DNA from 2 places in the Paracandidimonas lactea genome. Region 2 is predicted to be linked to the other one. Evidence: predicted binding sites of a transcription regulator. Region 2 holds the regulator's gene; the other holds the start of a gene.
The links. Region 2 encodes LexA, which represses DNA repair genes until DNA is damaged. Its sites were predicted from a motif close to ACTGTATNNNNATACAGT; they were not measured.
Positions count from the first base shown of each region.

Region 1 (4,182 bases), 490 kb from region 2:
ATAGACATTGGCTGGGAAGGGCGCTCAGGGATCATGGGCACAGGCCCCGACTATTGCCGCCGGGCGGAGCGGCCTGTTCATGCGTAATCACGCCGCATGGCTTCAATACGGCTGAAGGTGATGCGTATGCAAGTACCCTGGGTGACAGGCATGAAGGCCGCGCTGGCCTGGTGAAGGTCGGCGATCTCCTTGACAATGGACAAACCCAGGCCGCTGCCGTCGCGGCCGCTGCCCAGCACCCGATAAAAGCGGTCGAAAACATGCTGTTGTTCGTCGAGCGGGATGCCAGGGCCCGAATCGCGAACTTCGAGATAGGCGGAAAGGGCGTCGCCGCCAATACGCACCGTGACACTGCCGCCCTCGGGGGTGTAGACGATGGCGTTCTCGATCAAGTTGCTGATCAACTCCGTCAGCATCAGGCGATCGCCGTTGATCAACGCGGGTTGCGGGGATTGTTCCAGGCCAAGGTCGATGTGCCGGCCAATCGCGTTTTCGACCCAGTGTGTGGTTTGTGTCGCCGCCAGCGAGTTCAGATCAATCTCTTCAGCACCCAGGCGTGTACGGGCTTCGGCGCTTTCCGCCCGCGCCAGTGTCAACAACTGGTTGACCAAGCGGGTGGCGCGCTCGGACCCGCGCACCAGTTGGCGAAGGCTGTCGTGTTTTTTTTCAGTGCTGTCTTCGCGCAAGGCTAGCTCGGCCTGCGTGCGCATGCCCGCCAGCGGTGTTTTGAGCTGATGCGCGGCATTGGAAACGAACCTGCGCTGGCCGTCGCTGGCGGCCGCCAACCGGGCGAGCAGGCTGTTCATGGCTGCGATCAGGGGCACGATCTCCGCCGGTGCGAGTTCGGCGCTGATGGGCGAGGTGTCGTTGGCGCGGCGGGCGCGTATCCGCTCTTGCAGAATACTGAGCGGCTCCAGGCCTTGGGTCAGGCCCAGGCCGGCAAGCAGCGCGGCCAGCGGCAGCACGATAAGCTGGGGCGTCAGCATGCCAGTGAGAATCTCCTGCTGCAGCGTTGCCCGCATCTCGTTCGATTGTGCCACCACGGTCAGGAATGGCATGCCCGTGATGTCGCGCCCGCCCCAAAGGTAGGCGACGCGTATGCTTTGCCCCTGGTATGTATCATTGCGCAGTTGGATCCGGTCTTCGTCGTAGGTCCAGTTGTCAGGCAGCGGGATGTCGCTGTTGCCGCCCAGAGAGTGCCCATTCGCATCGCGGATCTCCCAGCGGATGATGTGTTCGGTGTCCCCCTGCAGGATGGTGATGGCCGAAGGCGGCAGGCGCAGCCCGTTCAGAATGGCCTGGCGTTCGACTTCATGCCGCAGCATGCGCAGGTGGTCAGATAGCGTGCGGTCGTAGGGCGCGTTGGCGATGTTCTGGGCGATGAAGTAGGTAATCACCAGGCCGATGCTCCAGAGCAGGAACAAAGGGCCGAACATCCAAACGATGATTTTGTTGAGCAGCGAGCGGTGGGTCCGTCGCCTTGGCCCGCTGAACCAGCGCCGTCTTGCCGCAGCCTGGTCTTCGGTGCGTTCGAGAATGTCAGGATCGATCAGCATGCGCGGCGACGGTCACTGTACCGGTGTGGCGGTACAGTGTTCGGGTTCTAGGTAGTAGCCCAGGCCACGCACCGTCACGATGCGGGCGCCGCTGGGCTCGATTTTTTTGCGCAGACGGTGCACATACACTTCGATGGCATTGGGTGTGACCTCTTCGTCCCATTCGCACAGCAGGTCAACGAATTGATTCTTGCTGATCATGCGCCCGCAACGCGAGAGCAGGATCTCCAGCAGCCCGGTTTCCCGGGCCGAAAGCTCCAGCGGCTGGCCGTTGATGCTGGCCATGCGGCCATTCAGGTCGAAGGCCAGACCCTTGTGCACCAGCACCGTGCCCGCGCGCCCCGCGCTGCGCCGAGTAAGCGCGCGCACACGGGCCTCGAGTTCGGTCAGCGCGAAAGGTTTCGCCATGTAGTCGTCGGCACCAAGGTCCAGGCCCGTTACCCGTTGCTCCACCGCGTCGGCGGCCGTTAGAATGAGTACCGGAATCGGCGTGTTGCGAAGGCGAAGCTGGCGCAGCACGGCCAAGCCATGCATCCGAGGAAGGTCCAGGTCAAGAATCAGCAGGTCGAAGGCCTGCAACTGCAGGGCAGAATCGGCGCTGCGGCCGTCGTTGACCACATCCACCGTGTAGCCGTCGTAGCGCAGCGAGCGCGAAAGCCCGTCGGCCAGGATACTGTCGTCTTCTGCAATCAGGATGCGCATGGCATGTCAGGGCGTGGCCCTCGCAGTCGGAAACAGCCCTCCGCAGGTGTGCACGCATCGGCGGAAGGGTTTGCCTCATTCTGGCACGTATGCCGCTGGCGAGCCAGTCAGGGATAACGATGGATATCTGTCTATACATACAGTACAATCTGATGCAATAATTGTTCTATTCTGTGTGCCCAGTGGGCAGCCAACAGGTAAAGCTTCTCGTTGGCGCTGCGTCGAGCAACCCGTTCCACTCAGTTATCGGGCGCCGCATGCGGCGGCGCTCCTCCAGTATTTATGCCTCTTTAGCCAAGGATCCTATGGACGACAAAAACAGCAAAGCCGCCAGCGAACGCAGCAAGGCGCTCGCCGCAGCCCTATCCCAGATCGAAAAGCAGTTCGGTAAGGGGTCGGTCATGCGTTATGGCGACGACTCGGTCGAGCACGACATCCAGGTGGTTTCCACTGGCTCGCTCGGGCTGGATATCGCCCTGGGCGTAGGCGGTTTACCGCGCGGGCGCGTCATCGAAATCTATGGCCCTGAATCCTCGGGCAAAACTACGCTCACGCTGCAGGTCATTGCCGAAATGCAGAAGATAGGCGGCACGTGCGCCTTCATCGACGCCGAGCATGCGCTCGACGTCCAGTACGCCAACAAGCTTGGCGTCAATCTGTCCGATCTGCTTATTTCCCAGCCCGATACCGGCGAACAGGCCCTCGAAATCACCGACGCGCTGGTGCGCTCGGGTTCCGTCGATCTCATCGTGGTCGACTCCGTCGCCGCCCTGGTTCCCAAGGCCGAAATCGAAGGCGACATGGGCGACTCCCTGCCGGGCTTGCAGGCCCGGCTCATGAGCCAGGCGCTGCGCAAACTCACCGCCACCATCAAGCGCGCCAATTGCATGGTCATCTTCATCAACCAGATCCGCATGAAGATCGGCGTCATGTTCGGCAACCCCGAAACCACCACCGGCGGCAACGCGCTCAAGTTCTACTCCTCCGTGCGTCTCGACATCCGCCGTATCGGCGCCATCAAGAAGGGCGATGAGATCGTCGGCAACGAAACCCGCGTCAAGGTTGTCAAGAACAAGGTCGCGCCACCCTTCAAGCAAGCAGAGTTCGACATCATGTACGGCGCCGGCATTTCGCGCGAAGGCGAAATCATCGATCTGGGCGTGCAGGCTGGCATTGTCGACAAGGCGGGGGCCTGGTTCAGCTACAACGGTACGCGTATTGGTCAAGGCAAGGACAACGTGCGCGAGTATCTCAAAGAGCGCCCAGAGCTCGCCTTCGAAATCGAAAACCGCGTGCGCGATCAGCTTGGTGTTGCACCGCTGGCGGCGCCTTTGGTCAAGCCTTTGGCCAAACCAGTGTCGGCCACCAGCGAAGCCGGGGCTGAAGACTGATACCGGCTGGGGCGGTCGCCATGTGTCCGGGTTCCGACGACGATTTCGAAACCATGGCGCCAAAACCGGTGGCGCCCGTCACCGGTGTACGCAGTATCCAAGCTGTTGCTCGCGGTGCCGCCCAATCGCAGCAACCGCAGCGGGGGCAGCAGTCCCCGCAGTTGCAAGAGCGGCAACGATCGCAACAGCCGCAAACGCAGCAAGAGCCAGATGCAAGGGCAAGCAGGCGTGCCGGCATTAGCCTGAAAGGGCGCGCCATTGGCTATCTTTCCCGGCGCGAGCACTCGCGCCTCGAATTGCAGCGCAAGCTCGCGCCGTATATCGACGCCGACGATCCCGAAGCACTAAAACGCGTGCTCGATGAACTCGAGCGCGAAGGCTGGCTGTCCGATACGCGCTTTGCACAAAGCCTGGTGCATCGTCGCGCGGGCCGTTTGGGCGCTCGCCGTGTTCTACAAGAACTACGCCAGCATGGCGTGGCCGACGACACGCTGGCCGAGGTTGGCGATACTCTGCGCGATTCAGAATGCCAG
Region 1 is NZ_JAJJOZ010000001.1:220,243-224,424, forward strand. It holds gene LOL23_RS00950 (sensor histidine kinase) at 78-1,556, opposite strand; gene LOL23_RS00955 (response regulator transcription factor) at 1,569-2,258, opposite strand; gene recA (recombinase RecA) at 2,564-3,649, shown strand; gene recX (recombination regulator RecX) at 3,670-4,182, shown strand, end outside.
Region 1: a site for LexA is predicted at 2,385-2,402, ahead of recA (recombinase RecA). Genes of this name have one in related genera too.

Region 2 (4,182 bases):
ATACATCAGGCCATCGTTGAGCCCCTCGACCAGAGCATCAATCGCGCCCGGCTGATCGCCCGCGGGCGGATAGGGTTGGTACAGCTTGAAAGGGCTGTCCGGGTATTCGATGAAACCGGGTGCGGGTGCGTTCATGCCTGAACCTGTAACACTGGACACTGTAAGGGTAAACCCCTTATTATCACATTATTGAAAAAAATTACTTCAAGCTTGCGCAGCAAGGGCTGGCGCGCCGCTCGATGCTTCACCGGCGGCAGCATGGCTCGCGCATTGTGCAGATAAACAACCCGGCTTCGGCCGGCCCGCATTGCCTCTCTCCCACTCTCAGCCCACATCCAAGCCATGACAACCCTTTTCGATTCCGTCGAACTCGCACCGCGCGACCCGATTCTCGGCCTCAACGAACAATATAACGCCGACACCCGTTCCAACAAGGTGAACCTCGGCGTTGGCGTGTACTACGATGACGAAGGCCGTATCCCCCTGCTGGCCGCGGTACGCAAGGCAGAAGAAGCCCGCGTCGCCGCCCATGCAGCGCGCGGCTACCTGCCCATCGAAGGCATCCCTGGCTACAACACCGGCGCACAAACATTGCTGCTGGGCAAGGATTCTCCCCTGCTGTCGTCCGGCCGCGTCCTGACAGCCCAGAGCCTGGGGGGCACCGGCGCACTCAAGATCGGCGCCGATTTCCTCAAGCGCCTGCTGCCCGCTTCCAAGGTCGTGATCAGCAACCCCAGTTGGGAAAACCACCGCGCGCTGTTCGAGGCCGCTGGTTTCACTGTCGAAACCTACCCCTACTACAACGCGGCCACCCACGGTCTGGATTTCGACGGCATGCTGGCCGCCCTGCGCGCACTGCCCGCGAAAACCATTGTTGTGCTCCATGCGTGCTGCCATAACCCCACCGGTGTCGATCCCACCTTCGCTCAGTGGGAACAAATCGCCGATGTCGTGCGTGAACACAATCTGGTTCCCTTCCTCGATATCGCCTACCAGGGCTTCGGCGACGGCCTGGAAGAAGACGCCGCCGTGGTTCGTATGTTCGCTCAGCGCGATGTCACCATGCTGGTCAGTTCTTCGTTCTCCAAGTCCTTTTCGCTATACGGCGAACGCGTCGGCGCCCTCACGCTCATCTGCTCCTCACGCGAAGAGTCCGTCCGCGTGCTCAGCCAGCTCAAGCGCGTCATCCGCACCAACTACTCCAACCCGCCCACCCATGGCGGCATGGTAGTGTCGTCGGTGCTGAATACGCCTGAGCTCTTTGCCTCATGGACACAAGAACTGGCCGGCATGCGCGACCGTATCCGCACCATGCGTGCGCAACTGGTCGAAAAACTCAAGGCCAACGGTGTGCAGCAAGACTTCAGCTTCGTGCTAGCCCAGCGTGGCATGTTCTCGTACTCCGGTCTCACGTCGCAGCAGGTCGACCGACTGCGCGACGAACACGGCGTATACGCTGTGGCCAGCGGCCGCATCTGCGTCGCCGCGCTCAACAGCCGCAACATCGACTACGTCGCCAAGTCCATCGCGGCAGTGCTGTAAGCACAACCGTTGCTCGCCGTGGCCGCGCCATCCGCGCCGGCCACGGCGCAGCCTTGATCTTTTCCCCGAATTGCTGCAGAATCCCTACCTGTATATAAATACAGTCAGGGTAGTCATGGCCATCAAACTCACCGCTCGCCAGCAGCAGATCCTCGATCTCATCCGCAGCGAAATCTCCCGTACCGGCTTCCCTCCTACCCGGGCCGAAATCGCCCGCGCGCTCGGCTTCAGGTCCGCCAATGCGGCCGAAGACCACCTCAAGGCTCTGGCCCGCAAGGGTGCCATCGAGCTCACCGCAGGCGCCTCCCGCGGCATTCGCCTGCTGGGCCTGGCTGGTGCCTCCCACCCAGCCGTCGCACCCGAGGCGCTGCCCGGTGCGGGGCAACTGCTCATTCCCATCGTTGGCCGCGTAGCCGCCGGCAACCCCATTCTTGCGGCGGAGCACGTCGAACGCGAAGTCGGCATCGAGCCCGCCCTGTTCACCCAAACGCCCGATTACCTCCTGCGCGTGCGCGGCGCCAGCATGCGCGACGTCGGCATCCTCGACGGCGACCTGCTCGCCGTGCGCAAGGCCCCCGAAGCTCGCAATGGCCAAATCGTCGTCGCACGCATCGGCGACGACGTCACCGTCAAGCGCTTTTCCCGCTCCGGCCAGCGCATCGAACTCCTACCCGAAAACCCCGATTTCCAACCGATTATCGTCACCCCCGACGACGACTTCACCCTCGAAGGCATCGCAGTAGGCCTGATTCGCAGTACACCTTTGCATTAAGGCCTGGGCACCACGCCGCAATACGACGGCGAGCACAAACACACCTTTCACTGTCGCTATCGTCGGCACATCAAACACAAACAAAAAAGGCTGCGCTTGTTCAGTACAGAGCCCAGCCTTTTTTGTTTAACCGCTCGGTTTACCAGACCAACGCGTGGCGTCAGCGCGGCAACCGGGACATACGTACCTCCCGGTTGCCGGCAACTGCATCAATGACGCAGGCCGTCGGCGTTGTCGCCCGATCCAGGCTTGGCGGTGGCCACCGCTTCGGCGGCCAGGCGCGCAACCTCTTCGTCTGACAGGGGCGTGGGCATGTTCTGCAACGCCACTTCGAGCACGCGGTCGATCCAGCGTACAGGGATGATCTCAAGGTGGTTCTTGACGTTATCCGGGATCTCGGCGAGATCCTTCACGTTTTCTTCCGGGATCATCACTGTCTTGATGCCACCGCGGTGCGCAGCCAGCAGCTTTTCCTTCAGGCCGCCAATACCCAGTACTTCACCGCGCAGGGTGATCTCGCCGGTCATGGCCACATCGGCCCGCACGGGTATGCCGGTAAGCGCGGACACCATGGCGGTGGTGATGGCGATACCCGCCGAAGGGCCGTCTTTAGGTGTGGCGCCCTCGGGGAAGTGCACGTGCAAGTCGCGCTTTTCGAATGCCGTGTTGGGGATGCCCCACTTCTGCGCACGCGCACGTACCACCGTGCGGGCCGCCTCGACGGACTCTTTCATGACATCGCCCAGCGAGCCGGTGCGCAGCACGACACCCTTACCGGGCATATCGGCAACTTCGATGGTGAGCAGATCGCCGCCAACCTCCGTCCAGGCCAGGCCTGTTACCTGACCGATCTTGTTTTCTTTCTCGGCATGACCGAAGCTGTAGCGACGCACGCCCAGAAAGTCGTTGAGGTTCTCAGCGGTCACCACCACTTGCTCGGCAACCTGCGCCGGCGCCGCCTTGGGCCCCTTGCCCGCGGCAACATTTTTGCCCAACTGCTGCTTGACAACCTTGCGGCAGATTTTGCTGATCTCGCGTTCGAGCGCGCGCACCCCCGCTTCGCGGGTGTAATAACGCACGATGTCGCGGATGGCCGGTTCCTGGATCTCGAGCTCGCCTTCCAGTACGCCGTTGTTCTTCATGAGCTTGGGCAGCAGGTGGTCAAAAGCGATATGAACCTTCTCGTCTTCGGTATAACCCGAGAGGCGAATAACCTCCATGCGGTCCAGCAGGGCCGGCGGAATGTTCAGCGTGTTGCTGGTTGCCACGAACATGACATCGGACAGGTCGAAGTCGACCTCGATGTAGTGATCCTGAAAGGTGTGGTTCTGTTCGGGATCAAGCACCTCAAGCAGGGCCGACGAGGGATCGCCGCGGAAATCCGCACCGATCTTGTCGATTTCGTCGAGCAGGAACAGCGGATTGCGCACTGCAACCTTGGACATGTTCTGCAGTATCTTGCCCGGCATGGAACCGATATAGGTGCGGCGGTGGCCACGGATCTCGGCCTCATCGCGCACGCCGCCCAGCGCCATGCGCACGAACTTGCGGTTTGTGGCACGGGCAATAGACTGGCCCAGCGACGTCTTGCCAACGCCCGGAGGGCCAACCAGACACAAAATAGGCGCTTTCAGCTTGTCGACACGTTGCTGCACGGCCAGGTATTCGACGATGCGTTCCTTGACCTTTTCAAGGCCGTAATGATCCGCGTCCAATACTTGCTCGGCATTGGAAATGGAGTTGTTGATGCGGCTCTTCTTGCGCCACGGCAGGCCGATGAGCGTATCGATGTAGTTGCGCACCACAGTCGCCTCGGCTGACATGGGCGACATGAGCTTGAGCTTCTTGAGTTCGGAATCGGCTTTCTT
Region 2 is NZ_JAJJOZ010000001.1:713,134-717,315, forward strand. It holds gene uvrB (excinuclease ABC subunit UvrB) at 1-135, opposite strand, end outside; gene LOL23_RS03330 (amino acid aminotransferase) at 343-1,542, shown strand; gene lexA (transcriptional repressor LexA) at 1,658-2,314, shown strand; gene lon (endopeptidase La) at 2,524-4,182, opposite strand, start outside.